DNA from 4 places in the Paenibacillus sepulcri genome. Region 2 is predicted to be linked to each of the others. Evidence: riboswitches for the same ligand, from Rfam matches in the RefSeq annotation. Region 2 holds a riboswitch; each other region holds the start of a gene.
What was found. A riboswitch is a leader RNA that binds a small molecule or an ion and turns the genes downstream of it on or off. The one in region 2 is predicted to bind cyclic di-AMP.
Positions count from the first base shown of each region.

Region 1: it holds a riboswitch for cyclic di-AMP, as region 2 does, so the genes downstream of both, ACFOLF_RS16995 (C40 family peptidase) here and ACFOLF_RS24280 (hypothetical protein) in region 2, are expected to answer to the same signal.
Region 3: it holds a riboswitch for cyclic di-AMP, as region 2 does, so the genes downstream of both, ACFOLF_RS11900 (APC family permease) here and ACFOLF_RS24280 (hypothetical protein) in region 2, are expected to answer to the same signal.
Region 4: it holds a riboswitch for cyclic di-AMP, as region 2 does, so the genes downstream of both, ACFOLF_RS10120 (3D domain-containing protein) here and ACFOLF_RS24280 (hypothetical protein) in region 2, are expected to answer to the same signal.

Region 1 covers NZ_JBHRUP010000001.1:3,856,968-3,864,849, forward strand. Annotated here, with positions in the region: gene ACFOLF_RS16975 (S-layer homology domain-containing protein) at 1-80, opposite strand, end outside; gene ACFOLF_RS16980 (YwhD family protein) at 335-880, opposite strand; gene ACFOLF_RS16985 (M1 family metallopeptidase) at 1,190-3,196, shown strand; gene ACFOLF_RS16990 (hypothetical protein) at 3,262-4,077, shown strand; cyclic di-AMP (ydaO/yuaA leader) riboswitch at 4,475-4,628, shown strand; gene ACFOLF_RS16995 (C40 family peptidase) at 4,634-5,134, shown strand; gene ACFOLF_RS17000 (DEAD/DEAH box helicase) at 5,438-7,882, shown strand, end outside.
Region 2 covers NZ_JBHRUP010000001.1:5,528,644-5,536,525, forward strand. Annotated here, with positions in the region: gene ACFOLF_RS24265 (PAS domain S-box protein) at 1-438, opposite strand, end outside; partial or broken gene ACFOLF_RS24270 (YitT family protein) at 703-1,409, opposite strand; gene ACFOLF_RS24275 (hypothetical protein) at 1,521-1,949, opposite strand; cyclic di-AMP (ydaO/yuaA leader) riboswitch at 1,957-2,121, opposite strand; cyclic di-AMP (ydaO/yuaA leader) riboswitch at 2,520-2,717, shown strand; cyclic di-AMP (ydaO/yuaA leader) riboswitch at 2,810-2,994, shown strand; gene ACFOLF_RS24280 (hypothetical protein) at 3,111-3,521, shown strand; gene kdpF (K(+)-transporting ATPase subunit F) at 3,642-3,719, shown strand; gene kdpA (potassium-transporting ATPase subunit KdpA) at 3,760-5,439, shown strand; gene kdpB (potassium-transporting ATPase subunit KdpB) at 5,461-7,494, shown strand; gene kdpC (potassium-transporting ATPase subunit KdpC) at 7,542-7,882, shown strand, end outside.
Region 3 covers NZ_JBHRUP010000001.1:2,658,998-2,666,879, forward strand. Annotated here, with positions in the region: gene ACFOLF_RS11890 (hypothetical protein) at 134-289, opposite strand; gene ACFOLF_RS11895 (hypothetical protein) at 415-978, shown strand; gene ACFOLF_RS11900 (APC family permease) at 1,042-2,859, opposite strand; cyclic di-AMP (ydaO/yuaA leader) riboswitch at 2,995-3,155, opposite strand; gene ACFOLF_RS11905 (polysaccharide deacetylase family protein) at 3,366-4,286, opposite strand; gene ACFOLF_RS11910 (MFS transporter) at 4,310-5,590, opposite strand; gene ACFOLF_RS11915 (hypothetical protein) at 5,913-6,434, opposite strand; gene ACFOLF_RS11920 (CobW family GTP-binding protein) at 6,551-7,594, opposite strand; gene ACFOLF_RS11925 (spore germination protein) at 7,772-7,882, shown strand, end outside.
Region 4 covers NZ_JBHRUP010000001.1:2,287,129-2,295,010, reverse strand. Annotated here, with positions in the region: gene ACFOLF_RS10135 (CAP domain-containing protein) at 1-551, shown strand, start outside; gene ACFOLF_RS10130 (TetR/AcrR family transcriptional regulator) at 778-1,401, shown strand; gene ACFOLF_RS10125 (PAS domain S-box protein) at 1,532-2,986, shown strand; cyclic di-AMP (ydaO/yuaA leader) riboswitch at 3,067-3,305, shown strand; gene ACFOLF_RS10120 (3D domain-containing protein) at 3,420-4,091, shown strand; gene ACFOLF_RS10115 (polysaccharide deacetylase family protein) at 4,150-5,079, opposite strand; gene ACFOLF_RS10110 (acetylxylan esterase) at 5,331-6,293, shown strand; gene ACFOLF_RS10105 (SGNH/GDSL hydrolase family protein) at 6,312-6,977, shown strand; gene ACFOLF_RS10100 (AraC family transcriptional regulator) at 7,218-7,882, shown strand, end outside.

The DNA of each region.
Region 1 (7,882 bases), 1.7 Mb from region 2:
GGGCTTTGGGGAGCAAATCTGTTTTCTCCCTGGCCATTGATAAAACCCAGATTATAGGCCGCCGATTTTCTTCTCTCCATATTAAAATCTATTCTTCCAAAATACAACAAATAAATAGTCCTTTACACCTAACACATATTTCTACAATAGATATACAAATGACAAAAAAAGGGATACCTCAAAGAAGTATCCCCTCGTAACTATACCCAACTATTAATAGAAGAAAAGCAGATCATGCATGTGCTCTCCACGTTCCATAGTCCCAGAGCGCGGCGGAGCGATACGCGTTGGATAAAAGCCAAGCGATGACGCTCGCCTGCAGCTGCTGCTTCAATTAAGCCAGCCCCTGCTTCAGCTCTTCCGGCGAGCGGTCCCACCACTCTTCGTTGTTGGCGATCAGCAATTTGCGCAGCGCAGCCTTCTCCTCGGCTGAAAGCTCGCTCAGCACGAAGCGCCGCTTGATTGCATAGTCCAGATTGTTCACGTGCTGGGCGAGGATCTTCCACCCGCGGCGCGCCTCCGTATCCACGAGCATCGGGCAGGCCGTCGCACCCGCATAATAAGAGCCGTCCTCATTCCGGTCAACCGCTACCCACACAATCCAGCAAAGACGACCGTTCGGTACCGTTTCTTTATCCGGGCTGAACTTGATGCCCTTCTCCACCTTGCTCTTGGCGTGCATGGCGCCTACATCAATATAAGCCTCGCCCTGATCGATAATGACGCATGACACCGCGCTGAGGTCGATCGTTCCCGCCCCGAAACCCCGATGCTCCTTGTTGCTCACCACATTGAGCGAGAGCTGCCTCTTCTCTTTCTTCTCCGGCGCAGGCGCCGCCTGTTCCGGGTTCTTATCCTGTCCTTGATCCTGTTCGGTCATCTGTGGTTCCACTCTCCTTCTCTGCAAGCCCGTATATGCCGCCAGGAAAAAACGGCTGCCGCCGCCCTCTGACGGTTAAGCCAGGTTTCTTCCCTCAGAAATATAAGCAAAGTATGATGAAATCTTATACTTTCTTATATTTTAAAAGCATCGCCCGTTTATTGCCGCGCATGCTCGCCAATGATTCCAAATCCCGCGTCCGACAAGGCTTCTTCGCCTGTCCACACTTTAATTCCATTTTAGCTAATAATCCGGGAAAAGCCAACATATACATGCTGTAGATGCTTGTCAACGGGAGGGAATGGTTCAATGACGCCACGTCACACCAAACGTTTGCTGCTCCTTGCAATAGCTGCCGTCCTGCTCGGCGTGAGTGCCCAGTATGGATTCGGGGATGCCTGGGCTTCGCAATATACGTATGCTTTTGCCCCCGACAAAACAGATACGTCGCCCAAGACACCCCCGCCGCGCATCAATATGCCGGAACCCGACCCGGTGGTGCAGCCCGGGCCGGATGCGCCGCTCAGCAAGCGGGTCGTCGAATACCAGATTGATGTCCGGCTGCAGGAAGATACGCATACGCTGCAGGGTCTGCAGACGATCACATGGACAAACCCGGGCAAACAGCAGGTTTCCGAGATGTATTTTCACCTGTACCCCAACGCATTCCAGTCCAAAGACTCGACGTTCATGCGCGAATCCGGCGGCCAGCTCAGGAATGACAAGGCCACGGAAGCAAGCCTCGGCTACATGCGGATCAATTCGCTGGTCACCAGCGAGAATGACAGCCTTCTGCCAAGGCTTCATTATGTGCAGCCCGATGACGGCAATGCGAATGACCAAACATTGGCCAAGCTCCGCCTGCCCGAGCCGGTAGCGCCCGGAAGAAGCGTCACCCTCAAAATGGCCTTCGAGGTCAAGCTTCCGGAAGTCTTTGCACGGATGGGCTACATGGGGGATTTCGTTATGGCCGGCCAATGGTTTCCGAAGCTTGCCGCCTATGAGACGGTAGGCACCAGGGGGAGAACGACCGAAGGCTGGGATGCCCATCAGTACCACGGCAACTCTGAATTTTACAGCGACTTCGGCATTTACAGCGTAAAAATCAATGTGCCCGCCTCCTACAAGGTTGCCGCAACCGGATTCCAGACGAAGCCTGCCGCAGCCGACAACAACCGGAAAATCTTCTCCTTCTATGCGGACGATGTGCATGATTTCGGCTGGAGCGCCTCTCCCGACTTTGTCTATGCGGAAGAACCGTTCTCGACCGACAATGTCCCCGGTGTCCGCATCAAGCTGTACCTCGACCCGCTGCATGCCAAGTTCAAGGACCGCTACATGCATGCCGCCAAATCAGCGTTGGCCAAGTATTCCCAGTGGTACGGGGCTTATCCCTATTCCACACTCTCGATCGTCGTCCCTCCCAAAGGCGGCAACGGAGCGGGAGGAATGGAATATCCGACCTTGATCACTTCGTTCGCCGCCGAGACGGACAATCCCGGCTACGATCTCGAGCGCACCGTCGTTCACGAGATCGGCCATCAATATTGGTACGGCATGGTCGCCTCCAATGAATTCGAAGAAGCCTGGCTGGATGAAGGCTTCACCTCCTACTCCGAGGACAAGGTGATGGAGAGCGAATACGGCGTAGCTCCCAATCTTCCTGTGGAAGCCAGCTACATGACCGATCCCGCACCGCTGAAGCAGCTTTCCTGGTCCTACCACAGCCATAATCATTATGCGGAAAATGTGTACATGCGGGCCAAGCTTGTCCTGTTCGGCATCGAGAAACAGGTCGGTCCGAAGATCATGAGCAAGATCATGCGGACATACTTCCAGAAATACAAGTTCAAGCATCCGTCAACGGCGGATTTCCAGCATGTTGTGGAGCAGGTCACCAAGACCAAGTGGAACGATTATTTCAGCCAGTTTGTCTACGGCAATCAGATGTCCGACTATTCGGTTGAATCGATTGCGGTCAAGCCTGTGAAGGAAAACGGCACTGTGAAATATGAGTCAACCGTGCTGATCCGCAAGAATGGTGGCAGCTACGGACCTGTCCCGATTGTTTTCCAGTTTGCCGACGGGACGACCCTGCCGAAGGTTTGGGATGCGGCGCAGATGCACATTCAATATACGCTGGTGCATTCCTCTCCTTTGCTTTGGGCAGCGATTGATCCACAGAATGAGAACGTGCTCGACAACAAGCATATTAACAATTTCATGAAAGCCGAGCTTCCGGAGAAGGTACAAACGCGCTGGAGCATTGGCGTTGCCAAGCTGCTGGAGGGGATCTTCACTTCACTTGCCTGGTAGCCTGGCGACCTGGAGCCGGCAGGTACCCGCCAAACAAATGGAGAAAAAAGGAGGTGAAGGCTTGCATGAACCATCATGTGAAGCAAGGCTGGCATCTGACGATGAAGCATTTTTACATCATTATTATGTTGTTCCTGTATGAGCTGCTGTGGGGCTTCTTCCTCTACCGTTCGGTTGAAGGAATTATGGTCCCGCTGCTGAAGCGTTACCCGGACAGCGCACCCTCGGACGGAGCTGTGGCGCTTTTCCTGACGGAGGCGCAGTTCCAGCTGCTCAAGACCGATCTCATTCGTCCCTATATCTGGCTCTTCGCAAGTCTGCTGCTCGGGCGCATGCTCCTGACCCCGTTCCTGAACGCCGGCCTGTTCCATTCCCTGCATCATGCCCAGGATGAGAACGGCACAAGATTTATCAAAGGAATCCGTACGGCGTGGAAGCCGATTGCACTGCTATACGGCATCGAAACGGCCTTGACGCTGGCTCCGGGCGTATGGCTGCTGCCCAAAGCGCTTGATGCCCTGCTCAGCAGCGGCAGTCTGGCGGACATCGCCAACAAGATCGGGCCCTGGGCCGGCGGTTGGCTGGTGTGGGCGGCGCTGCTCCACCTGCTCTTCCTCGCCATGCAGTTCGGCGTTGTGTCCGGAAACGGCGCGCTTCGCTCATTCTGGGGCGGGGTGCGGCATCTTATTCCGCTGGCCGGCATCTCGCTGCTAATGTGGGCCATTGGAATGGCGCTCAGTCTGACCATGGCCTCGGCCTCCATGCTCTGGGCCGGGTTGATTGCACTCATTTTGCATCAAAGCTATCATCTGGTTCGTACGGTTATGAAAGTGTGGACGGTAGCCTCGCAATATGAAGTATGGCATTCCAAGCAGACCTGACCACCGCTCTTACTAGCGAAACAGGCAGCAGGCAGAAGTCGGTTCAGTTGCCGGTGAGAACTTAAAAATATCAAAGAGGGATCAGCCGTTTTGATGCGGTTGGTCCCTCTTTGTTTTGAAAATATGACATCTGAAAGGCGAATTAGAGAAACAGGCGCAGTCAGATATTGTCGATAATGCGGGTGAAATCGGAAGCGTTCAACTGCCGCATGGACTTAAGACTCAAGTTTAGACCACAAAAAAAAGGCTCATGCAGATGCCGGAAGGCCCTTTCGCATTTTTTGCAATAAGATAACGAGACGAGTTGTCAAAAAGTTTCACTCTAATAATTCTAATTTGTGAACAAATTGTGAATTTGGAAGGAGATTCGCTAAAAAAACAGAATTAGTATGCCAGCATGAAAAAATTGCCGAATTCTCTTGGATGAGAAGCGGGGGAACCATCTTGGGTGAATTGATCCCGACATTTGCTGCAACGAATGTCAGAGGGTATCATAGGGAGCCTTCAACCGAACCCCACAGCTAACCTCGCAGGCAACCGGAAGGGGTCACATTTTTTGAAAAAAGTTTCTGCACTACTCATCGGTCTAGCATTGGTACTCTTATTCCAAGTTGGGAGCGCACTAGCAGACTCCAAAATGGACGGCGTTATCAGTGATGTGATCGGCACTCCTTACCGCACGGCAGGGACGACTACCAAAGGATTTGACTGCTCCGGATTTACGATGTACGTGTTTGACAAACTCGGCGTCTCGATCTCGCATTCATCCTCCGCTCAGTCCAAGCTGGGCAAGAAAGTAGTCAAGGACGACTTGATTGCTGGTGATCTCGTATTCTTTAATACGAATGGTCGCGGCATTTCGCACGTCGGCATTTATGTTGGAGACGGCAAATTTGCTCATTCCTCCTCCAGCAAGGGCGTTACCATTAGCAGCCTCAGTGACTCTTACTACGTTAAACGCTATGTTACTGCCCGCCGCGTAATGAGCCCTGAGACATTCGAGAAATACGCTGACGAACCTTCTGATGAATTGGTTGACAGCGAAGACGCTGGTTGATCAGTGTCAATGAGCATTCGCTAACGAATGCTGATGCATAGCCGCAGACGCTTGTCCGATTGGACAAGCTGCTGCGGTTTTTGCTTTTTCATTTGGGTGTATGAAATAAGAAGCGGCTCTTATATATACCCCGTATGTTCCGGTATTCAAACAGTCCAGCGCATGCTGGATGCCGTCAAAATGGACCCGATAGACCCGGGCGTTGTGCGGAGGGTGCCGGCGAATCTCGCAATCAGAGGGAAAATGGGTATAATATAACCACAATCCCAACCTTGATGTATGAATGAAAGGAGCTGTTAGGTGATGACAGAGCTTTCCCCTGCGCTGCAGGTGTTTCATCCGACTCTTGCGGGGTGGTTCCGGCAGGCCTTCGGCGAGCCGACCGATATTCAGCTGGACGCGTGGGCTTCAATTATGGACAATCATCATACGCTCATCGCAGCACCGACCGGCTCCGGTAAAACACTTGCGGCGCTGCTGCCCTGCCTGAACGGAATCGCAGTAGGCAAAATCGCCGCCACGGCCCCGGGCAGCAGCTGGAAGCCAGGCGTGCGCACACTTTATATTACGCCCTTGAAGGCGCTTAATAACGATATTCAGTACCATATCATCGGCTTTATGGAAGCTATTGAACGTTTCCATGAAGAGCATCAAAGAGCGGAGACCCTCGCATGGCCGGGAGTACGCTCAGCCGTGCGGACCGGGGATACGTCCTCAAGCGAGCGCGCCAGAATGGTGCGCAATCCGCCGGATGTGCTGGTTACCACCCCTGAATCGTTCTACCTCCTGCTTACCTCCGAGAAAGGACGCGGCATGCTGCAGACGGTGGAAACGGTCATTGTGGATGAAATCCACGGGCTGGCCGGAGACAAGCGGGGAGCTCATTTATCCCTGTCGCTGGAGCGGCTCAGTGCGTTATGCCCGAAGCCGGTGCAGCGCATCGGAGTCTCGGCGACACAAAAGCCGCTTGAACGCGTTGCCCGCTTCCTCGGAGGCTGGGAGCAGCGGGCCGATGCGGCGGCCGGTCATCCAGCCGTGGACGCTCCTGGGGCGGCCGGCGGACGGGAGGAAGCCGTCAGCCCGCAGGAAGCGGATACGAGCTCCGGGCGCATGACGGACGGACGTTCTCTCTACCCTGCATTACCGGATTCCGTGCAAAATAGCGGCTCCCCGCCGCCCGCTGCCGGAGCAGGTGCAGAGACCGGGCAGCGCCCGCACCCGCTTGGCTACAGTCAGCGGCCTGTTACGATCGTCCTGAGCCGAATGTCAAAGTCCATTGAGTTTCGGGTTACGATGCCCGATCTCAGCAAGCCGGCCAAGACCCGCGAAGCCGTCTGGCTGCCGATCGTTGACCGGGTGTTCCAGTTAATGAACGACGCCCGGTCTGTGCTGATCTTCGTCAACAGCCGCCGGCTGTGCGAGCGGCTTGTGCTCCGGCTCAACGAGCACGCCGGCTACGAGATGGCGCGCGCCCATCACGGCAGCCTTGCGCGCGAGCGCAGGCTAACGATCGAGGGCATGCTCAAGGCAGGCGAGCTGCGCTGCCTTGTGGCCACCTCGTCCCTGGAGCTTGGCATCGATGTCGGACATGTCGAGCTGGTCATTCAGATCGATTCCCCGAAGCAGGCCGCGGCCGGCATTCAGCGGATCGGGCGCGCCGGCCATGCCGTGGGCGATGTGAGCCGCGGCTTCATCCTGGCCCGCGGCCGCAGCGAGCTGCCGGAATCCGCCGTGCTCTGCCGCGATATCACACGCCGTGATATCGAGGAGATCGTACTGCCGCAGGAGCCGCTTGATGTGCTTTCCCAGCAGATTACAGCGATGGTCGCGGCGGAGGATCTGGAGGTTAGCCGCCTCCACGCGCTTATTTCGCGGAGCGAATGCTACCGCGGGTTTCCAATGGGGCGCCTGGAGGCTTCACTGAAGGTGCTGGCCGGCTTTTATCCCTTCGCCAAGCCGCTTATGGATTGGGACCGCAGCCGCGGCCTGCTCAGCAAGCGGGCGAATACCGCCATGGCCGCGATCACCGGAGCGGGCACGATTCCGCAAAGCTCCGCGTATCCGGTTCACCACGCGGACAGCCGCGTCCATCTGGGCGAGCTGGACGAGGAATATATCCACGAGAGCCGTGTTGGAGATGTGTTTCAGCTCGGCACGTCCTCATGGATGATCAGCTCCATCCAGAACGACCGGGTTTATGTAAGGGAAGCGCCGAACCGCTTCAGTGAAATTCCCTTCTGGCGTGCGGAATCCGGGGGACGGGGCTATGAGCTCGGCGTAAAGCTGGGACAATTCATGGGCGAGCTGGAGGCCCGCATGCATTGGGGCGAAGAGGACACCGGCGTGCAGCCCGCTTCTTTGCCGGGGAATTCAGGCGGGGGCGGGACGGATCAGCCCCCGTCGGATGAATCGGAAATCGCGGCCATCCACTGGCTGGATACGGAGTACGGACTCGATGCAAATGCTGCGGCAGAGCTCATCGGATTTGCCAAATCCCAGCACCGGGCGCTGGCTCTGCCGACTGACCGCAGGATCGTCATTGAGCATTACCGCGATCTGATGAACCAGACGCGGGTTATTATCCACAATCCGTTCGGCCGCCGGATCAACCGGACCTGGCTGCTTGCCATTGAACATCAATTCAAGCGGCTGCTTCCTTACAAGATGTACGGCAATGCCAAAGACAACGGAATCGAGCTGGTGCTGCCGGAATGGGATGCCTCCTGGCTGAAGACATTGTGGCATATC
Region 2 (7,882 bases):
TTCCGCGATAGCCCACAGGGCTCCCGTCCGCCGCTTCTCGTATAAGTACGATCGAGCCTTCAACGGACCTGCGGGTACCATCCTTGAGAATAACATCCCATTCGACGCAGTGGACCGCGGTTCCTGTATGATGCACCCATTGGTACGTTTGCTTGTCTTCCGGGCATCTTCCTTGCTCATAAAATCGGTGAAGCGCTTCTCATGCAATTCAACTTCGGAAACTCCCAGAATTTTGACCAGCGCGTGATTGAAAAAGGAAAAATGGCCGGACTCGTTCATCTCGTAGTAGCCGTCTTGAATGCTTTCCAGCGTGGAGCGGATTTTGATCTCTTCATGCGCCCATTGTGCCGCGTCTGACCGTCGGACAGCCTCCAGATTGCGCTGAATCAGCAGATAGAGGGAGCAAGCCGTTATGATAATGGCTGCTGCGCCAAACAGTCAGGGAGGCCTAATTGAAGCAAGCAGGCGAGGAGCAGATAAACGACCGCGATTTTAAGTGAAATTAGTTTTCCCGCTGTGTTATTTTGTATGTGTTCGGTTTTATGCATGCGTAAGTTCTCCAGTTCTATATGTTGTCTACAGGATATTCAAGAGGAGATCAATGACTTTAATGCCGATGAAAGGCAGGATGACGCCTCCCCGCTCCATAAATCATCAGGTTGCGGAACAAGAGCTGGTTGGCTATTTACGCTATTTATGCTGCTATTCCCGCTCGAAGCCTTGTCCCAAAACATCATGCACATTGCTGATGATAATAAACGCGTGGGGATCGGCCTCTTTCACAGCATCCTTCAAACGCCCGATTTCCTGCCTGGAAACAATGCAGTGCACGAGCTCTTTATGTTCAAAAGAAAAACCGCCTCTAGCGGGAATGAGAGTCGAACCCCGCTCCAACTCCCGGGTAATCGCTTCGCAAACGGCTTGCCCTTTATGGGTAATATTCGAAAAGGCTCTGGCTTCATAGGCCCCTTCCGAAAGCAATGATATCGATACCGCCGGTCGTTTCGCAAATCTGAATACGATGCCAAGCCCGAATCCGATCATAGCCGGCATATAAGGTAACGAGAAAATAATACTCCGGATTGACAAACGGCACAATCCAGCCACGGTCAATCACAAACTCCATCAACCATAAGAACAACGATAAGGAAAGCGTGCCGTATATCGTAAAGATCATTCGCCGATGCCTCATATTTCTCCAGCCGAGCAGCAGCAGCGGGATATTTATGAGCAACGTAGTGACCGAAGGGGGCAGCGAAAAAGCATACAGCAGCAGGAGGGAGATCCCGGTAAGCCCCCCTCCATCAGCTTGTTGGGAATGATAAATAATGCAGGCCGAATGCGAAAATAGCCGCGCCCAGCATAATAGCGGCAAGCTGTCTGAGGGGAAACACCTGTTTGTTGATCATCACGATCTTAGTACCTCCGGAAGAATCCTCTGACTATAGGGCATAGAAAATAAGCCCGAAGAGCACAGAAACTCTCCGGGCTTCCCTACAATATAAAAAGAGGTTTGAATGCTAGAACAAACTAATATAAGAAGATGCACGGTCAAACAATACGGTTTTTGTCGCTGACTGATTATGACCGGGATTGCTTTTCAACTGCTCCAGAGCTGAGGAGACCAGTACACTTTGAATGGTATCTTCATGGTAATGCTGCAATAACCAAGCGAGATTATGAGGCTCCCTGGAATCCATGATGTCTCGGAAACGGTTGGACCATGTAATCCAGTCCGCGGGCTTTTGCCAATTTTCCAGCACCATATCGCTCCATGCTTGTCCGGCGTTTGTGGTCAGAAACAGGATGACCTGATAACGGGTCATTTTGTTTTCATTGAGGGCCACAATAAACAGCTCCATCCTTTTGACTTGAACGATCTGCAGGCGGAGTTCCGGTTCAGGCAGCGGGTCAGCTTTGGGCAGTGGGTCAACGGTTTGAACAGACATCTTTAAATTCTCTCCCTTTTTTCGCTTACGAGGTTAGCTGTCGGATTCGGACGAGAGAGCCGCCCTGCCAGAGCCGTCAGGCATCCGGATTCACCCCTTGAACGCCAGAAGTGTCAGACGCTCACATGGTTCCCCCGCTGCTTCCTTTGGAAGCACTCAGCGAATAAATGATAGCCGTAACAGGCTTGCCATTTATCATATTCCGTTCCTTTTCTTCTGTAAAATGATCCGCAGCCTGTTAAACACTTCATAACGCCATATTTTTCATTTAAAGTGAAAATAAGCGGCTAAAACCAGTCATTTTGCGCAATTACTCGTTCCCTCTTCATGTTGCTAATACGCTGCCCCAATCTTCATATAAGCTCCCGAAGGGCCTGGTTTCATTTTAAGCGGAGATAAAGAAAAACGGCGAAATACCGCGATATACAGAGCATAAAGAAGCATTGATCCTCTGAAAGCGCTTGAAAATATGTCCAGCGGCGTTATTTGTGCCCATAGCTGTTCTGGACATGCTTTACACGCCGTACGGCTGGGAGTATGATTCATATCGTGCTTAACAGCATATATCCATTTTTTTGATCGCTGAGTTTCCGCCTTCGGGTGGAAAGCGGGGGAACCATAGAGGCGTTGTTGGTATCCGATGTGAGAGTCGGATCGTACAGCGCAGGGGTGAATCGTTGCAGGAGTGTCATGAAACTCATGCAGCGTAGGGCGACTCTCACCGCCCGAATCCGACAGCTAACCTCGTAAGCGCAGGTGGAGAGAGGAATGGTGAACGAAGTGATCGATTAAATTCGACCGCAGAGCGTCACGTGCCTCTGCGGTTTTTTGTTGTATAGATTTTTGTATAAATCTTGAATTTGTTTCATTCGCTGAATATTGCGCAGCAGCTGCAGTAACGGGGGAACCAACGACCGTCCTCGTCCATCGGGACGAAGGCGACGGTCACGGGGTGAATCATCCGGCATTCCAAAATGCCGGGCGTAGGGCTACTCTCATGCCCGAATCCGACAGCTAACCTCGTAAGCGTACCGGGAGAGGCAACACTTATCGCGAGCGATCAGGACGTTTGTCATGGTCAAAGAAGCCGCAGGTAAAGGTTACTCTTTTCCTAAGGCTTCTTTTTTGTTGCCTTCTTCCCTGAATTTGGAGGAGAAAAGTATGGAACAACGGCCCATATTGGTGGCTGCATCGACTGAGGCAGGGAGAAAATTCGTACGGCTGCTGCTCTACAAACAGCAGCCTGTGGTCGCCCTCACGAATAATAGGAGGGAAGAAAAGCTGCTGCGGGAACTGGGCGTTAATGAAATTATACGAGTGAACACGACCCGCAGCAAAGCGGGAGCGGCTCCCCAATTTTCGATCGGACGCGTTTATATTTTTGAGTCGAGCCTGCCGCTCAGCTGTCAGTATCTGCAGCTCATGGCCAACTGGTCCTGCCAGGAGATTACCGTTATTACGACGGTATGGCATCCCGAGGTTATTTATAAAAAGCTCGGGGCTGCCTATATTGTGCGCACGCAATCCGGAGATGTCGGGTTCTTGCTCAGCCGCCTGAATGATCAACCATAAAGGGAGTGCTGTTATGTTGGATGTATGGATGATTTTGACTTTGATCGCCTCTTTCCTTGTTATCGCCGGATTCTTGGTCTGGTGCGACAAATCGATCGACGAGACGGAGGGAGAACGCTTATGACGCTGGTATTGATTTTTACAGGCGCGTTGCTGATCTACCTGGTGTATGCCCTGCTTCATCCCGAGAAATTTTAAATGAGCTTGAGAGTCGATTAAGCCCCAAGGAGGAACGGCTATGGACATATTGCAAATTATTATTGTGATCGGCGTTCTGATGCTGATCGCCAAACCGCTCGGGAATTATTTGTATCATGTATTCTCGAACGAACCTAACCGCACAGACAAGGTGTTCGGTCCGGTGGAGAAAGTGATTTATATGATCATGGGGCTGAAGAACAGGGCGGGGATGAGCTGGAAGAAGTACGCCATCAGCTTCGTTACCATCAACTTCATATTCGTAGCCATCAGCTATGTGCTGCTTCGGGTGCAGAGCGGGCTGCCGCTAAATCCGAACGGAATCGGCGATATGGAGCCCACGCTCATTATGAATACGATAATCAGCTTTATGACCAATACGAACCTGCAGCATTACAGCGGTGAAAGCGGGCTGTCGTATTTCACGCAAATGGCGGTCATCATGATGATGATGTTCACGTCGGCGGCGACCGGCTTCTCGGTTGCAGTCGCATTCGTGAGAGGAATCACAAGCAAAGGAAAAACGGTAGGTAACTTCTTCGAGGACTTCGTCAAAGCGCACACACGGGTCTTTTTCCCGCTGGCGATCATCGTCACCCTGGTGCTGGTCGCCCTGCAGGTGCCGCAGACGCTTGATCCTACCTTGTCCGTAACCACTCTGGAAGGCGCGACCCAGCAGATCGCAATCGGACCTGTAGCTTCATTGGAATCGATCAAGCATCTGGGCACCAACGGAGGCGGGTTCTTCGGCGTCAACTCGGCGCATCCGTTCGAGAACCCGAGACCACTTACGAATGTCATCGAGATTTTGTCGATGTGGGTGCTGGCTGCGGCGCTGCCTTTCATGTACGGCAGATTCGCAAAAAGCCACAAGCAGGGCTGGGTTATTTTCTCGGCCATGATGATCCTGTTCCTTGTATTCCTCTCTGTCGTCTATTCGGCTGAGAAAAGCGGGAACCCTGTCATGAACGGGCTTGGCATTGATGCTTCACAGGGCAGCATGGAAGGTAAAGAAGTACGCTTCGGGATTGCCCAGTCGTCCCTGTTCACAGCGGTTACGACGGCGGCGACAACGGGATCGGTCAATAACATGCACGATACGCTCACACCGATAGGCGGTCTTGTACCGCTTGCAGAGATGATGCTTAACGTCGTATTCGGCGGTAAAGGCGTGGGGCTGGTCAATATGCTGATGTATGCCATTCTTGCCGTATTCATCTGCGGTCTGATGGTCGGGCGAACGCCGGAGTTTCTCGGCAGGAAGATTGAACCGCGGGAGATGAAGCTGATCGCGATCGCTATTCTGGCGCATCCGTTTATCATTCTTGCACCGACGGCCATTGCCTTCCTGACCGATCTTGGAAAAGGGGCCATTACGAATCCTGGCTTCCACGGCATCTCGCAGGTGCTGTATGAATACACCTCATCCGCGGCTAACAACGGCTCCGGATTTGAGGGACTCGCAGATAATACGCCGTTCTGGAATATTACCACGGGCCTTGTCATGTTCTTCGGAAGGTATATTTCGATGATTGCGCTGCTGGCCGTTGCCGGGTCGCTGACCCGCAAGCAATGGGTGCCGGAGACGATCGGAACGTTCCGCACGGACAATGCGCTGTTCACATTCTTATTGATCGGGACTGTCATTCTGATTGGCGCGCTGACCTTCCTGCCAGTTATCGTTATGGGCCCGATCGCCGAGTATTTGACAATTCGTTAAAGGAAATGGGGTGAGCCGAGAATGAATGGAAATCGTAAAAAAAGCATGTTTTCTGGCGATCTTGTCGCCCAGGCGCTGAAAGCCAGCGTAATCAAGCTGAATCCCGCAGCCATGATCAAGAATCCTGTCATGTTTGTCGTTGAAGTCGGCACCGTCATCGTGCTGCTGATGACGATATTCCCGGGATATTTCGACTCAAGGGACCGCATCGGCTTCAATTTGACCGTGTTTGTAATCCTGCTGTTCACGGTGCTGTTCGCCAACTTCGCAGAGGCTTTGGCTGAGGGCCGGGGCAAGGCGCAGGCTGATTCACTCAAGAAAACGAAGCAGGAAATTATGGCCAACAAGGTCGTAGGCGGCGGCATCAAAGTCGTGCCTTCCACCGAGCTTCGCAAAGGGGATGTCGTCATTGTCTCGCAGGGGGAGATGATTCCCGGTGACGGCGAAGTCATCGAGGGTCTCGCATCTGTCGATGAATCGGCGATTACAGGCGAATCCGCACCCGTCATCAAGGAGGCCGGCGGCGACTTCAACTCCGTCACCGGCGGAACAAGGGTTGTCAGTGACCGCATCAAGGCACGGATCACAAGCGATCCCGGCGAAACGTTCATCGACCGGATGATCGCGCTCGTCGAAGGGGCGAAGCGGCAGAAAACGCCGAATGAAATTGCCTTGAATACGCTGCTGATCAGCTTGACGCTTATTTTTCTGATTGTAGTCGTAACGCTTGGACCGATTGCTTCCTACGTGGATGTCGATCTGGAAATTCCGGTTCTCATCGCTTTGCTCGTCTGTCTCATACCGACGACAATCGGGGGACTGCTGTCGGCGATCGGCATCGCCGGCATGGACCGGGTCACGCAGTTTAATGTACTGGCGATGTCCGGTAAGGCGGTGGAAGCCGCAGGGGACATCAATACGATGATTTTGGATAAAACAGGGACGATCACCTTCGGAAACCGGATGGCCAGCGAAATCGTCCCGGTGGGCAAGGCGAATGTGAACGAGACGGCTGCCTGGGCGGCGATCACCTCTGTACAGGATGAAACGCCGGAAGGGCGCTCCGTACTGGAATGGATGAAGAAGAACGGCAAAACGTATGATGCCGCGCTTGGCGAAGGCGGAAGCTTTGTGGAATTCAAAGCGGAAACCCGGATGAGCGGTATTGATCTGAAGGATGGCCGCATCGTGCGCAAAGGCGCAGTCGACGCGATCCGTAAATGGGTGCTGGCCCAGGGAGGCGCTATTCCGGCGGATCTGGGTACGCAGGCGGACCGGATCTCTTCCGAGGGCGGTACGCCGCTGGCCGTAGCGGTAGACAAAGAGATCTTCGGATTGATTTATTTGAAGGATACCGTGAAGCCCGGTATGCGGGAACGCTTCGACCAGCTTCGGGCAATGGGCATCAGGACGATCATGTGTACGGGGGATAACCCTTTGACGGCGGCTACGATTGCCAGAGAAGCGGGCGTCGACGATTTCATCGCCGAGAGCACGCCTGAAGACAAGATTGCCGTTATCCGCCGCGAGCAGGCCGAAGGCAAGCTGGTTGCCATGACAGGCGACGGCACGAATGACGCTCCCGCACTTGCGCAGGCGGATGTCGGACTTGCGATGAACAGCGGCACGACAGCCGCCAAGGAAGCGGCAAATATGGTCGATCTCGACTCCGACCCTTCGAAGATTATCGAAGTGGTGGCAATCGGGAAGCAGCTGCTGATGACCCGCGGAGCATTGACTACGTTCAGTATTGCCAATGACGTTGCCAAATATTTCGCTATTATTCCAGCAATGTTCATGCTGGCCATTCCGGAGATGGATGCTTTGAACGTGATGCGGCTGGGTTCGCCGCTGTCGGCGGTATTGTCGGCCTTGATCTTCAATGCGATCATCATCCCGCTGCTCATCCCGCTGGCCATGAAAGGTGTCGCTTACCGTCCGATGAGCGCTTCGCGTCTGCTCAGCCGCAACCTGTTCATTTATGGATTGGGCGGAATAATTGCTCCGTTTATCGGTATTAAATTGATTGATTTGATCGTTCATGTATGGATCTGACGAACGGCGCAAGGCTATAAATTCAAATGGAAAGAAGGAATCGTACCATGAGTACACCACTTACGGATAGCGGGAATGACAAGCAGTCCGGAGGATCGGTTTTCGGGATTGCCCTGCGGGCCGGCGTGCTGTTCATCGTACTGTGCGGAATCGCTTATCCGCTTGTCAGCACGGGACTTGCGCAGCTGCTGTTTCCCTCCCAGGCGAACGGGAGTCTGCTGAAGGATAAAGGCGGTAATGTAGTCGGCTCCGAATTGATCGGGCAGAACTTTACGAATCTGAGCTATTTTCAGGGACGCGTATCCAGCATCGAATATAAAGCGGAGGCTTCCGGCACCAACAACTATGCGCCATCCAATCCGGATCTGCTGGCGCGGACGAAGGCTTC
Region 3 (7,882 bases), 2.9 Mb from region 2:
TCCTTTTGGCAGCGCTTCTCCTCTGAACTTAAATAAATGTAAGCTGTATGAAACGCGATCAATTAATAAGTTTAGGAAAACGGAAAAGGGCCGCCAATTGGGCGGCTGAGGCGGGTTTCATCCAAAAAAATGATCAGAAAGCACAGAAAGCAGGCGTTTCGTTTTTGCGGTCGCCGAAAATATCAATATGATCAACATACACGGATACCGTTCTCAAACTGCAGCCCTTTACCCGCTGCCACAATTGAACCGGTTCAACCTCCAATAAGCGCTCGAACGGGATATCCAAATATTAACATCCCCGCCGCAGGTCCAGTAAGAAACCAACCTCGAGCATGTTTCGTCATACGGCGTTCTCCCGTACTCTTAAGATAACAGAAATGAAACATATAAGGGTACGGGGGAAAATGGATTATGAATGATCAGAAAACGATTTATGTCCTGATGACGGACACCGGAACACTTTTTACAAGAATGATTAAATTCGTCACGAAGGCGCCCCGCAATCACGCTTCCATCGCATTTGACTCCGACTTGAAGGATGTATACAGCTTTGGCCGCAAGCAGCCGCTTAATCCGCTATCCGGCGGATTCGTCAAAGAGGATATGAAGGGCAAGCTGTTCGGCAAAGCGGTCTGCGCCGTCTACAGCTGTACGATCAGCCGCTCCGCTTATGAGCGGATGCAGGCCTACATCCAAGCCATTGAAGCCAACAAGGAAAACTACAAATACAATCTGATCGGCCTGTTCGGCGTTATGCTGAATATGGAGTTCCAGCGCGAGAATGCTTACTTCTGCACCCAGTTTGTCGCCAAGGTGTTCGAGCATAGCGGACTTCCGATTGCCGACAAGCCGGCCTCGCTGGTCACTCCCGGCGATCTGGAAAATTCAGCAGCTCTGCAGCTGGAATTTCAGGGCGAGCTGGAGCGCTATATCCAGCGCCAATCTACTGCTAAGCAAGAGATGAAGACCGCCTGATGCTTGAGCTGCTATTCTATCAGCTGCATCGATATTCCAAAACAATGCGCATGGCAGGTTAGTTTACCGATTCAGATGATAGGGGACTGTCGTGATAACTACGTCCTTCTGGGCGAACAAATAAGCATGCAGCATCAAGCCTGTCTGGTTGTGAAGAATATACTGCCACCAATGCTTGGTTATGAACTGGGGAATGAGAATGGTAATATGATCGGTTTCCGCGCTTTTCCACTCGACCGTATCAATGAATTTCATGAGCGGCCTGATCACGCTGCGATAGCTGGACCGGAGCACGATGAGACGGACGCCGGGATTCCATTCCTCCCACTTTTTCTCCATCCGTTCAATATCTTCATCATCAAATCCCACATAAACGGCGACCACATTCTCCGTCAGCGACTTGGCGTAGCTCAGCGACTGCATGACAACGCGCGTTATGCCCGCTACCGGAACCACGATGGTGCTTCCTTTAATAACCGGTTTGTCCGCTTCCATGTTGATCCGCAATTGATCCGCCGTATTGCGGTAATGCTTGTTGATGCTCAGAAAGATCCAGATCACAACAGGCAGGAAGAGAAAGACCATCCAGACATGGCCGAACTTGGTGAAGATAAAAATCAGCGTAATGACCAGAGTGGTGAGCATGCCAATTGTATTGATGACTAATTTTATGATCCAGTTGGCTGGCTTCAGCTTAATCCACCTCACCATCATCCCCAGCTGGGATAACGTAAAGGGAATAAAGACACCTACCGCATACAGGGGAATGAGGCTCTCCGTATCGCCATGGAAAAGCACCACGAGCAGAGCGGACAAGATGCCCAGAATGATAATGCCATTGGAAAAGCCGAGTCGGTCGCCGCGCACCATAAACACATTCGGCATATATTTATCTTTGGCCAGCATGAACGCCAGAAGGGGGAAGGCCGAGTAGGCTGTATTGGCCGCCAGAAACAGAATCAGGGCAGTGACTCCCTGGATGATATAATAAATCACGCCTCTGCCGAAGGTGGAATCGGCGATCTGGGAGACTACGGTTTCCTTCGGATTCGGCGTAATGCCGTACCAGTAGGCGAGAAGGCTGATTCCCACAAACATAGCGCCCAGAATGGCGCCCATCATGATCAATGTGGCGGCGGCATTGCGATTGGCTGGCTGCTTGAAGTTCGGTATGGCGTTGGACACCGCCTCCACGCCGGTGAGCGCGGAACAGCCGGAGCTGAAGGCCTTCAGAAGCAGGAAAAGACTGATATTCGATACTGCGGCGCCGATTTCCGGAGGATGCGCGTCAACGCCTCCGAGCGCATACTTGATGATTCCCGAAATAATGAGTGCGAAAATCGCGAAGACAAACAAATAAACGGGCATGGCAAGCACGGACGCGGATTCCGTAATTCCGCGCAGGCTGATAATGGTCAAGAACAAAATCATGATGAGTGCAATCAGTACGCGATGATCATGCAAGGACGGAAAAGCCGATGTAATGGCATCAGTCCCGGCGGATGTGCTGACGGCGACAGTAAGAATGTAATCGACAAGCAGCGAGCCTCCGGCCAGCAGTCCGGTGCGGACGCCCAGATTGTCCTTGGCTACTACATAAGCCCCGCCTCCGGCGGGATAAGCGAAGATCGTTTGCCTGTATGACAAAATCAGAATCAGGAGAAGACCCAGCACGGCAAGCGAGATGGGGATGGAATACCATACCGCCGCGAAGCCCGCAGCCATCAGAACGATCAGAATTTGCTCCGTCCCGTAAGCGACTGAAGAGAGCGCATCCGAGGACAATACCGCAAGCGCTTTAAGTTTGGTCAGCCTTTCCCCTTCAATTTCCGCACTTTTCATTGGACGTCCGATTAATAACCGTTTGAATCTGCCTACCACTGTGACTTCCCCTTTTAGCTGCATTTTGTTGTGAAGCAAATGATCCTATCCCTTATTTCAAGCATAAAAAAAGCCGCAGAAAGTTAGGAGCTTTCCGCGGCTTTATCCATAATTGAACATGGTTAAAACAACGATAATTCCTCTTCCGTACGCTTACGAGGTTAGCTGTCGGATTCGGGCGCGAGAGTCGCCCTACACCTTGGCTTGCGCCAGGTGATTCACCCCTGAGACCAGATCAACTGCATCTGCCTCCATGGTTCCCCCGTTTCTGTTTCAGAACTCAGCGATTAAGGATTTCTATGAAATTGAAACTCTTTTCCGCGACTTGCTGCTTCACTTACTGAATATTACTCCTTCACTTATTTGTTGTACAGCAACGGAAACTGGAGAATATTTTAGCTCATTACCCTATATAGCGATATAAACGCTTACATAGATCCTATCCTCTTCCTATCAACCTTTTTCGCAGGATATCTTCATTTATGACCTATTATGTTTCCTACCCATTATTTTTGTCTGGTCATAAGCGATCTCAACAGCACAGCCGCGGATTTGAGCCTTGGCTTTTTTCTGTACTTGCGCACATCATCGTAAGTCGCCAGGGCAACCTTGGCATCCCTCAGCGCATAAGCGAAATCATCCCCCTGCATCAGCTTGTATTCCCATACCCGCTTCTCCCAGGATGGAACAAGGGCGCTCATATGCTCGTCCTCGGCTGCCGGATGAATATAAGTCTCGCAGATTCCCTCGGGAAGATCGTAGAGCTTTGCCAGCATCATTTGCTTGAAGCTCTCATAGGTTTCCCCTTCTTCCACGCCATACGTATGGCTCAGCAGATAATCCGGTATCGGCACGCCGAGCGTATCCGCAAGATGGACCACCTTGCGCAGTGCCTGCTCCGCCCCCGGAATGGACGCCAGAAACTTGTCCCGGGGATCGATCCAGCGGAACAGACGGAATGGCAGGCCGCGCCGGGAGCACTGCCACAGCACCTGCGGCAGATAGCTTCTGCCTGTCGCCAGCCCATAGAGACTTCCCATATGATTATCCGCATGGGAGACCGTCAGACCCGCCTGCTTCACCGCCTGGAACTGTGCCTGCATTTCCCGTACAACCGCCTTCGGATCGGACTGCCGCTCGAAAGCTTCGATGGTGGCGTGCATGCGCCCGTCCGGGCCCTCCAGCGACGGATCGCCGGTCAGGCTTTTCCAGGGCAAAGCGGCAATCTCGCTTGTTAGCGTCAGATGCAGCCCGATATTCGCAGCCTTCTGCTTACGGCACCACGCTGCCGCCTGCTCAAAGGCCGAAGCAGGCGGCATAATCGTTGCCGATGATACCTTCCGCTCCTCCAGCAAATACATAATAGCTTGATTGGCGGCCTCGCTCTGCCCAAAATCATCCGCATTCAAAATTAAATATTTCTCCATCTGCCGCACCTCCAATACTTTATTCAATCCTGACTTTTCGGAAATGGCTTCAGAAAAAACGAGAGAATCAAGGAAACGCTCAGTAAACAAAATGGGACAACACAGACCAGGACGCGAAAGGTCAAATCAGGATTCGGTCCGGGTTCGTCGCCGCTTACATAGCCAAAGAGCATGCCGATGGTCCAGAACGCCAAGGCCGAGATCAGACCGCTGGAGCGGGTGATGAATCCGCTGACGGCCGTATACACGCCTTCCCTGCGCTGGCCGGTTCTGGCCGTATCCAGATCGATGATGCGGCTGTTCAGCACAGGCGGAGTAACCAGATACCCAGCCAGTCCGAAGCCGACAATAATCCCGAATACAATCCCGCTGGCAAGTCCCTGACCGAACCACAGCGGTATGACGGACAAGGCATAAACAGCGAGAGAAACCCTCCAGCCGTTATGGGAACCAAGCTTGTTAACGATCCAGTACCAGACGACCACAAGGGGAATAACCGATACAAATATCGATGCCAACAGCAGGGAAACCTGGGATTCGGGAATGCGGAGCGTATATTTGGCGTAAAAAGGGATCATCGAGCTGAGCAGCCCGTTCACCGTCTGGGCGAACGAATTGGCAATGTTGAATATCCAGAACTCCTTGTTCTTCAACGTCTCGCGGAAGGATTCGATCAAACCAAGCCTGGGCTCGGAAACTTCCGTTTTCCCTTCCTGCACGCTCATCACGCACAAGAGCATGAATATCCCGAAAACCACGGCATAGATAAGCGCCATATAGCCAAAGCCGAAGGCCTCGAATACGAGAGGCGTAAGCGCCGATCCGATAAGGATTGCCACAATCTGAAAGCCCTGCTGGATTGCCGAAGCCTTGGCCCGCAATCGGCTGCCCCGGAACAGCTCCGGGAAGAGAGCGCCGTAATTCACCCAGAGAATCGTAGCAACCCCTTCATAGAGAATAAGCGAAACGAGGAACCAAAGGAAGAGGTTCATATTCCCCAATCCCTGCGGCACAGCGAAAACCATGACAAATGAAGCCATAAAAAAAGGAATGGCCGAATAAATCCAGGGCTTGCGCCGGCCGAAACGCGTTCTGGTGCGATCCGACAGATAGCCGGCTATCGGCTGATTCACCGCGTCCCATATTAAATAGATGGTCCGGGCCAGCGTAGCAAGCCCCACTCCAAGACCCAGCTTTTCTACATAAAAATAGCTGTAAAAAGAATTGAAGGCCTGGCTTGGAATCATCAAAGCAAACATGCCAAGCGCATACGTGAATGGAGAATTAAGCCATTTTCTGTTCATCCCAAACCTGCCCCTGTTATCAATATATGAATTTCCATTCTGGAAACTTCTGTTATATTCATTCTCTTAGCGGGTTTGGTATTCCTTCTGAACGGCTGAGATTACGTGACAGGCATGCAGGCAATAAACGAAGCAAGGATGAGGCCCGGATTGCTCAAGAAATCCATCCAGCCCACAGGAAGAAACAGCTGTCGCGGTTCTTTTGGCGGCGCAGTTCGCTTCTTCCATTAGACCTTATATATACTTACAGGAGAGAAACTTATATATGCTATAAGGTAAATAAAAGCGCCCGGATTGCTCCAGGCGCTTCATTACTGTTTACTTACTCGGCTGTCTTAAGCTTGTTAGGTTCAGGAGCCTCTGAACTAGTGCCGTGCTCCTGCTTCTCATGTTTATCCTTGCAGCGCTCGCGGATTTCCTGGCGGAGCTGCCTGGCGTCCTTGCCTTCCGTGGCAATGCCCAGCTTCTTGGCAAATGCCTGCAGCTTCGCCAGATGCTTCGCCTTCTGTTCCGTCTCAAACCGTTTCCACTTGGCTTCGTCCGCCTTGCGGGCAGCTTTGAGCTCCTCGCGCAGCTGATCGGCATCCTTGCCTGCGGTCTCAATACCAAAATACCGGGCGGCTTCGGTCAGCCTTCTCATCCGGTGCTTCTCTCGGTCACTCTCGCTGTATTTCCGGTGATCATGACCGTTGCTCCACTGCTCGTTTTTCCCGTTTTGCTCCTGCGAAGAGGAAGTGCTGAGCGGCGGTGTCAAGTCCGCAGCCTGGGCGAATGACGGCAAAGCCGCCGCCAGAATCATGCCGGCCGCTGCTGTTGCGATCCATTTGCTGTTCCACGCTATCATCGTTTCTGTCAGCTCCTTATGAAGTTGGGTTGTCTATCACCTGGATAGTTTGTCCAACTTTACAGAGCTATAGTCAACTTTTTCCAAAGATCAGGGCATGGACCCAAGCTTCTTCCTCACTGCAGCTGTGCGAGCTCCTGCGCAAGCAAGCTCCTGGAGAAATGCTCCCCGATAAATACAGCCACATCATTTACTTTGCCCTGCGGCGTAATCCGCGTAAATTCCAGCTCCCGGTACGCATATTGAAATAAGAAGCGGCTGTTCGTGTCCGAGAAGGTAACAATACCCTTGGCCCTGTAAACCTCCTGCGGAAGCCTTGAGATAAGCTCTTCAAAGGAGTGGCTGTCGACCGGTCCCGCAAAATAATGGGTGAAGGACATCACATGCGCGTGTGATGCGTGAGCCTCTTGGGACTCGTCATCATGCGAATGGGAATGCTGCACACCTTCATGATCATGCCCTTCAAGCCTGCAGTTTGCCCCGCAGACATGCTTCCCGTGCAGCTGCCTGTACTCCGCGTCCGTGTGGTCCTTGGGCGACAGATCGAACATGTTCAGCTCGGTCATGCAGCGTACCGTCATGGTCAGCGGCGCATAGCCGTTAAGCTCGCGGATGAGCTGCTGGACCTCAATCAGCTCTTCGGGATTCAGCTTGTCGGCCTTGTTCACGATCAAATCGGTCGCGCAGCGGATCTGATCCTGCATCAGCTTGTAGGTTCTGCCGCCCCGCCGGCTGCGTACCAGCAGTTCCGGCCCGTCGACGACAGTCGCAATTGTCTGCAAATCGACCCGAATGAACAAAGCCGCTTCCGTCACCGCGTCGATGATTTCCATTGGATTGGCTGCCCCCGTCGATTCGATCAGCACCACATCGGGCTGATGCTCCTCAATCAACTGCTTCAGCTCGAGGCCCAGATCGCCTCTGATCGTACAGCAGATGCAGCCCCCGAGCATCTCCGCCATGGGCACATCATCGTCAATGAACTGACCGTCGAGGTTCACGTCTCCAAGCTCGTTCATAACAATAGCTGCTTTAATATCAGCTGCTTTATAGTAATCGATCACCCGATTCAACAGCGTTGTCTTGCCGCTGCCGAGAAAGCCGGAGATCAGATGGATCGGAATCTTGTTTTGCTCATGGTGATGCCCGTTTATTGTCATAGCCGTTCATCCTTCCTCACTTGTCTAAAAAGAATTATATCGTAATTGTTACGTATATAACAGATGGCCGCTCAATAAATTCGCTAGTCGGCAAGCATGAATGTCTGCAAGAATAATTGACGGACGTTGAGGGGAAAATGAGGTTGCATTACCCACTTCCTTCCAAGGGGGCCAACCGTGAGCGCTGCTTCCAACAACAATGACAAGCCTTCACTGGACAGGACGCTTCAGGAATTGCATAACTGTATGGATATCTTTCACCGCATGTTTCCGGGCAAGCCGGAGCTG
Region 4 (7,882 bases), 3.2 Mb from region 2:
TTAAAATTCCGGTTAATGGCGGATACGGGAATGGTTCAGGTGCTCCTGCTAATGGCGGCAGCGGTACGCCTTCAACTGGCGGCGGCAGCGGAACTCCGGCAACTGGCGGCAGCGGCACGCCTTCAACTGGCGGCAGCGCACCGGCAAACGGCGGCTCAACCACAGATCCGGGAACAGTATCGCAAAGCGAATTTGCTTCCCAGGTTGTAACGCTCGTCAACCAGGAGCGCAGCAAAGCAGGCTTGTCTTCACTGCAATCCGATGCTCTGCTGACTAAAGTGGCGACTGCCAAAGCGAAAGACATGTATGACAACAATTATTTTGATCACAACTCACCAACCTATGGTTCCCCGTTTGATATGATGAAGCAATTTGGCGTATCTTATAACTATGCGGGTGAAAACATTGCCAAAGGCCAACGTACACCTCAGGAAGTTATGACTGCATGGATGAACAGCGCAGGCCATAAAGCCAACATCCTGGGTGCGAATTACAAAAAAATCGGCGTTGCTTATTACAATGGCGAATGGGTGCAAGAATTTACTTCCTAGAATAACCTATGATGGAAAGGCGGCCAATGCTGGCCGCTTTTTTTGTTGCATACAGGATTCAAGCTCCGGATGATGGCTTCCTCGGACTTCTCTTATGAGCGAACCAACAAACCACATAGTTTCGTTTTGAACTCTTCGTTCGGCTTGACGCGAAATTAACCGGCGGTTATTATGTAACCGATGGTTATTTAAAATTCCAAACAACGAAACAAGGGGTGTCAAGGTCATGACGACAAGACGAAAAATGCTGACTGAAGAAATGAAGCAGGCTATCCGTCATTCCGCTGCACGGCTATTTGCAGAGAAAGGCTATCCGTCGGTAACGATGCGCGAGATAGCCAAGGAGGCAGGCTGCTCGCATACCGCGATCTATTTGTATTTCAAGAATAAAGAGGATCTGCTGCAGCAGATCGCTATGCCGCCGCTTGCGGAGATGGAAGGCCGGATGCTGGAGAGGCTGGGAGACGCGGAGGCTGCCCCATTGGACAAGTTGATTGGCGCCTGCCAGGAATATGCTGTGTTTTGCCTGAGCAACGGCAGCTTCTTCAATGTTCTGATCACATCGGGAAGCGGCAGGGTGGATGAGCCGGAGCCCGAGCTCGAAGTGAATCAGATCCGCAACCGTATATTCGGCCATCTGATTCAGGCGCTGGACAATGTGGTGGATGACGAGGGTTCTGCTGCCGACGCTGAAGCGGCGCTCAATCGTGCGCGCATTTTATTTTATTACATGCAGGGATTCGTCCACACCTATAATGGCAGTCTGGAATCCATCGATTCGCTTTTGGAGAGGACGCTCCCCATTTACAATCAAGGAATAAGAACATTGGTGGCAGGTATGAAGGCCTAATATCGATGAAAAAACAAGAGACCGGCATTAAAACGCCTTTGTAAATAAGTCCTTTGACATGGAGGGAAATGATAAAATGTTAGCGAATTGATAAGGATACTTCTTTTGAACCTGTCGGGGGATGAGCTTTATGAAGGATCAACAATCTCAATACGAGTCATTTATTTCCACTCATCTGCATCAATTGGTTGATCAGTCGCGGATAGGCGTCTTTCTTTTTCATGAAGATCAAATTTCGTATGTCAATCCGTGTCTGGCGGAGATGTTCGGATACTCCCGTGAGGAAATTATCGGTATGCAGCCCAAGGAACTGGTCTTCGAGGAAGACCGGGCTTTTTTCAAAGACAAGATCAGCCGCCGGTTGAGAGGGGAAGGCAGGGGCGCCCGCAATTGGCTCAGAGGGCTCAGGAAGGACGGAAGTCTGTTCTACTATGAAGCCAAGGGATTACTGGTCGAGTATGATGGCCGCCCCGCACTGGTTGGTACGCTGACGGATGTCACCAGTACGATAAAAGCGGATGAAATTTTACGTGAGCATGAACTCAGGTATCAGCGCCTGATCAAATATTTGCCTGAACCCATCGTCGTTCATGACGGGGAAACGATTTTATATACGAATAATGCCGGCCTACTCCTCTTTGGCGCCACCAGGGTTGAGGAATTATTTACCGTTACCTATATGGATTTGATTTACGCCGATTACCGGCAAATGACGAGCGAACGCATGAGCTTGCTGCTGGCCTCGGATGAGCCTTTGGACTTTATGAAATCCAAAATCGTCAGCCTTGATGGAAGGATTATCGATGTCGAGGTTTCAGGCATCCGGATTCATAATTTTCAGGGACGCCCCTTTGTTGTGCAAAGCGTGTTTCGTGATTTGACGGAGCGCAAAAGAGAGGAAGAAGCGATTATCCGATCAGAGAAGCTGTCGGTAGCAGGTCAGATGGCGGCGGGAATCGCTCACGAAATCCGAAACCCTTTAACCTCCTTAAAGGGTTTTACGCAGTTTCTAAAAACAAAGGTAAGCGACCATCATGAATATTTCAATATTATGCTTGCGGAGCTGGACCGGATCAATACGATCGTGCAGGAATTTATGGCGCTGGCCAAGCCCCAGGTCAAGCAGTTTAGCCAGCATAATCTGGCCTCCATATTGGAGAATGTGATAACGCTGCTGGAAACCCAGGCGATTATGAACAATGTCGAGATGAAAAAGGATTTTGCCGCGAAGATGCCGACGGTATATTGCGATGAGAATCAGCTCAAGCAGGTATTTATCAATTTGATGAAAAATGCCATAGAGGCGATGCCAAGCGGAGGAGATTTATCCATTACCCTGAAGGAGGGGGACGCGGGTATGCTCATCGTCCGCATTCAAGATCAAGGGGTGGGAATCCCCAAGGATAAGCTTGAGCGTCTAGGCAGCCCCTTCTACTCGACCAAAAGCTCCGGTACCGGGCTTGGACTCATGATTTGCTTGCGCATTATTGAAGCCCACCGCGGCACGCTGAAATTTGAAAGCGAGGAAAGCAGCGGCACAACCGTCACAGTTGAGCTGCCTGCCTTTGAATGGGAGACAGAGTGATAAATGAATGGCGTTCAGCCCGTTATTGTTCGCGGCTGGACCTATTTACCAGTGTATTTGGGGGATAGAATTATGGTATCCTTTAACGCGAGCCGAAACTTATCGTACGGGGGATCTTTATGAGGCAGCAAACAGATGCTTTCAGCAAGCCATAATCTGTTTCCTGCCTCGCGGAATATTATCCGAGCCAGTCGAATTGGCAGGGTGAAAATCCGCTGGGGGTGAATCGCTTTGGAGCGGGCATATCCGCTATGGCGTAGGGTTGAACTCCTCAATCCGAATCCGACAACTAACCTCGCAGGCCGCATGCACAAACAGGCATACTTAACCAATCGGGAGAGAGGCTGCCTTGTTTGAGCGATGACGGAGTTTGGAGACAGTTCTGTATCAGAACCTGCCGATAAACCCGTAAATAAAAAGGAGGACATTTGTTTTGGTAAATGCAAAATGGAAAAAAGGCGCAGCAGCAGCTGTACTTGGATTGGCAATTCTTGCCCATGCAGGGGCGGCAAACGCTGCAGCGGTATACAAGGCAAAAGACAATGATACTTTCTGGACGTTGTCCAAACAATTCGGTGTGCAGCTCGATCAGCTGGTGAAAGCCAATCCAGGCGTGGACCCGTCCAATATTTATGCGGGCTTGTCCATCACAGTGCCGGGATCGGCAGCGAAAAAAACGGCAGCAGCTCCGAAAACCGCGGCGGTCAAGGCGATTAAAATGGAATCCACGGCCAAAGCGCTGCCGAAAAATACCGTGGCAGTCAACGGGCTGGCCTACAACTATACGGATGTTGTACAAGCCAAAGCAAGCGCCTATACAGCTGATGAATCCGAGAACGGCTGGGGCCCGGTTGACTATTACGGCAACCCGCTCAAGCTGGGTACGATCGCAGTTGATCCCAACCGTATTCCGATGGGAAGCAAGGTGTATATCACCGGTTACGATCATGACGGTTTGCCTGTTGGCGGCATGATGGCCGTAGCGACAGATATGGGGAGCGGGATCAAAGGGGATCGCATTGATATCTTCGTACCGCAATCGCAGGAAAAAGCCCAGAAGTTCGGGTTTCAATATGTAAAGGTTTTTGTTCTGGGCAAATCATAATACTTCAATATAATCGATCATGAGCGGCGCCCCCTTGCAGGGGCGCCGCTTGGCGGTTTCAGGGCTTTACGCTTCGTGCAGCCGGTTCTCCAAGCAGCTCAGGGAGCGTAACCATTTGATAGCCTTTGCTGCGGAGCAGCTTGATCAGTTTGGGCAGCGCCTCTAATGTTCCCGATAGATCCTGGCCGATGCCTCCGCCTGCATGCTGAAGAATAATGGAGCCCGGCTGCAGGGTTTTCTTGATGTTAAACAATATCGTACTGCTGTCGATGCCCCGCCAGTCGACGGAGTCGACATCCCAGTTGACGGCAATATAACCGTTTTGCTTCATCCATTCAATTTGCCCGGGCAGTACTTCCCCATAGGGCGGTCTGATTAATCTGGGACTATATCCGGCGAGCGGACGCAATATGGCGTCCGTATTGCGGATCTGCTGCTGGAAGGCAAACAGGGAAATACGCGAGAATACCGCATGATTATAGGAATGGTTGCCGATTACATGTCCTTCCCTGCCAATGCGCCTGACTATGGACGGATAAGATGCGGCGCGCGATCCGACTACAAAAAAAGTCGCCCTGACTTTATGGCGGGCCAATATATCAAGCACCTTGGACGTGTAGCGGGGATCAGGCACATCGTCAAAGGTAAGCGCAACCTTCCTCTCCTTGCGCGGGCCGCCAATAACGAAGGTCCCGGGATAACGCTGCTGCAGATCCACCCAGGATGTCGCGTCACGGCGCGAAATTTTCTTTTTCTTCTGCTGGCCTGTCTCCCTGCTCTGGAAGGAAGGCTCGCTGACGCCGGGTATGCTAAGCGGCAGGCTGCCGGGCTCGTTCTGAAGTTGAATATGTAAGGAAGCCGGGAGCTTATCAAGCGGAGCAGCATGAAGTCTTTGCACCGGATCAAATGAACCGGAGAGTAACATGACCGCGAGGAGGATAAGAACTGTTTTTCGTATAGAGCGAACGCCATGATTATTCCGCTGCATGTAAACCCTCCATATTTTGATGATTTTGATGAATGACAAGCCATTCCTTCTTGCGCTTTATTCATTGTGCCCCTCTGTTTTCCGATCATGCATGCGAAGCAGCGGATAACCGTCGATGACATGAAGCGAAGCTGCCTGCAGCGTTGGCGGCAAGGTCCGTTCCGGGGCAGCTTTCTGCAAAAATAACTTTACAGATGAAGAATAAAACCGCTAACATGGAAAGTAATCACAACAGCAAAGGAGTTATAGAAATGCCTACAATTGATAAGCCGCTTGCTGAATTGCAAGCGTATTCAGGAAGAAATCCCCGGCCTGCCGATTTCGATGATTATTGGGACAGGGCCCTTAATGAAATGCGTCAGACCGAACCGCAGATCGAGCTTGTTCCAAGCTCCTTCCAGACACCTGCTGCGGAATGCTTCGATCTTTATTTTACAGGTGTGCGGGGTGCCCGGATTCATGTTAAATATGCCCGTCCCCGTCAGGCGGACACGCCCCGGCCGGCGGTTTTGCATTTTCACGGTTATTCCGGGAATGTAGGCGATTGGCATGAGCGTCTCGGTTATGTCTCGCTGGGGTTCTCGGTATTTGCCATGGACTGCAGGGGGCAGGGCGGACTTTCACAGGATGTCGGCGGTGTGACCGGCAATACGCATCACGGACATATTATCCGCGGGTTGGATGATCAGCCGGATAACCTGCTGTTCCGGCATATCTTCTTGGACACGGCGCAGCTGGCTTCCATTGTCATGCAGATGCCCTACGTAGACCCGGAGCAGGTATTCGCAACTGGCTGGTCGCAGGGAGGCGGTCTGACCATTGCCTGCGCTTCGCTGGAGCCGCGTATACGCAAGCTGGCGCCGGTCTATCCATTCCTGAGCGATTACAGGCGCGTATGGGAGATGGATCTGGCGAAGGACGCCTATGCCGAGCTTCGCACCTATTTCCGTCATTTCGACCCGCAGCATAAGCGGGAGGATGAAATTTTCACCAAGCTGGGCTATATTGATATTCAGTATTTGGCCGAACGCATTAAAGGCGAGGTACTGATGGGAACAGGTCTGATGGATACGATATGTCCGCCTTCCACTCAATTTGCCGCTTACAACAAGATAACGGCGCCAAAGCGTTTGGAAATTTATCCGGATTTCGGGCATGAAGGGCTGCCTGGACACCATGACAAGATTTTTCAATATTTCTTGGGGAATTACTAGGAGAGGCAGGAATCCTTTATGCTTAAGCTGGAGAAACGGGACAAGCTTGTCATGATCGGTGATTCCATCACGGATTGCGACCGGGCAAGACCGGTAGGGGAAGGGTTGTTCAATGCGATTGGCAGAGGATATGTCGGCGTGGTTGACGCACTGCTGACGGCTGTATATCCGGAGCTGGGCATTCGGGTTGTCAATGTCGGAACAAGCGGAAATACGGTAAGGGACCTGAAGGACCGCTGGCAAACCGATGTCATTGACCTCAAGCCGGATTGGCTGTCGATCATGATCGGAACCAATGATGTCTGGCGGCAGTTCGACGTGCCTGCAATGACGGAGGCCCATGTGTATCTGGAGGAATACGAGCAGACCCTTGAAGAGCTGGTTGCCCGAACAAGACCCGTTCTGAAGGGATTAGCGCTTATGACTCCGTTCTACATCGAACCTAATCCAACCGATGCGATGCGTGAAACGATGGATCGCTACGGTGAAGCAGTGAAGCGGATTGCGGGGAAGTACGATGCGGTTTATGTCGACACCCAGGCGGCATTCAACCGCCTGCTGGAGCATTTGTATCCGGCTACGCTTGCTTGGGACCGGGTCCATCCGTCGCAGACCGGACATGCCGTTCTGGCCAGATCATTCCTGCAGGGGATTGGCTTCGACTATAATCAAGGGCTTGTATGAACCGATTCTACTCAACCTGTCAGTAAAGATAAATTCGAAAGCCGCTTCCGCCTCCATGCGGATTAAAGCGGCTTTTTTGTTTTTCAGGGATATATTGGCAGGAAAAAAGTCCGAATAAGACATGATATTGTCCCGATAGAGCATGAAACCGAACTGTATAATGCGTTATTATAAATAATATAAAAACGAGTGAATTACTTGGTATTAATCCGGGGCATCCAGCAGGAAGGAGCAATCTACATGACCGTCAAGACGTTATCGGGATACCGCAAAAATGCTCAAGGCATCTGGGTACAGCGATCTTCCCATGGACAGCACAACGTGTTTGATGAGCACGCGCATGATTTCATCGAGCTGGTATATGTGGTTCAGGGCGAAGGCTTGCATCTCATTGACCGTTTTCCCTACGAGGTGCGGGCGGGCGATATGTACAGCATTCATCCCGGCGAGCGGCATGCCATTGAGCATCTGAACGGCTCCGGGATCGAGATTATCAATGTTCTGTTTGTTCCGCAGTCCCTGGCGGGCTGCCTTCCTGGTGATGATGAGATGTCCGGGACGCTTGCTTTTATCACGCCATTCATGGATGGCAGCGGCAGGCTGCCCCGAAAAATGACCCTGAGCGCCGAACAGTCATCGGCCATCGTCGGCATTTTGGAGGATATGATTGCCGAGACCAAGGATGAGGATTCAGGCTCACCGCTGCTGATTCGCTTCAAGCTGATGGAATTGCTCGTTCTGTTATCCCGTTTCTATGAAAAACGGGAGACGACAAAGCAGGTCTCCTATGCCTGCGGCGGCCACGAAATTCTGACCCGCCGTGTCCGCGTGTTTCTGGAAGATCATTTTCATCAAAAGCTTACACTTGCTTATCTGGCTCAGGTGTTTAATCTGAGCGAGCGGCA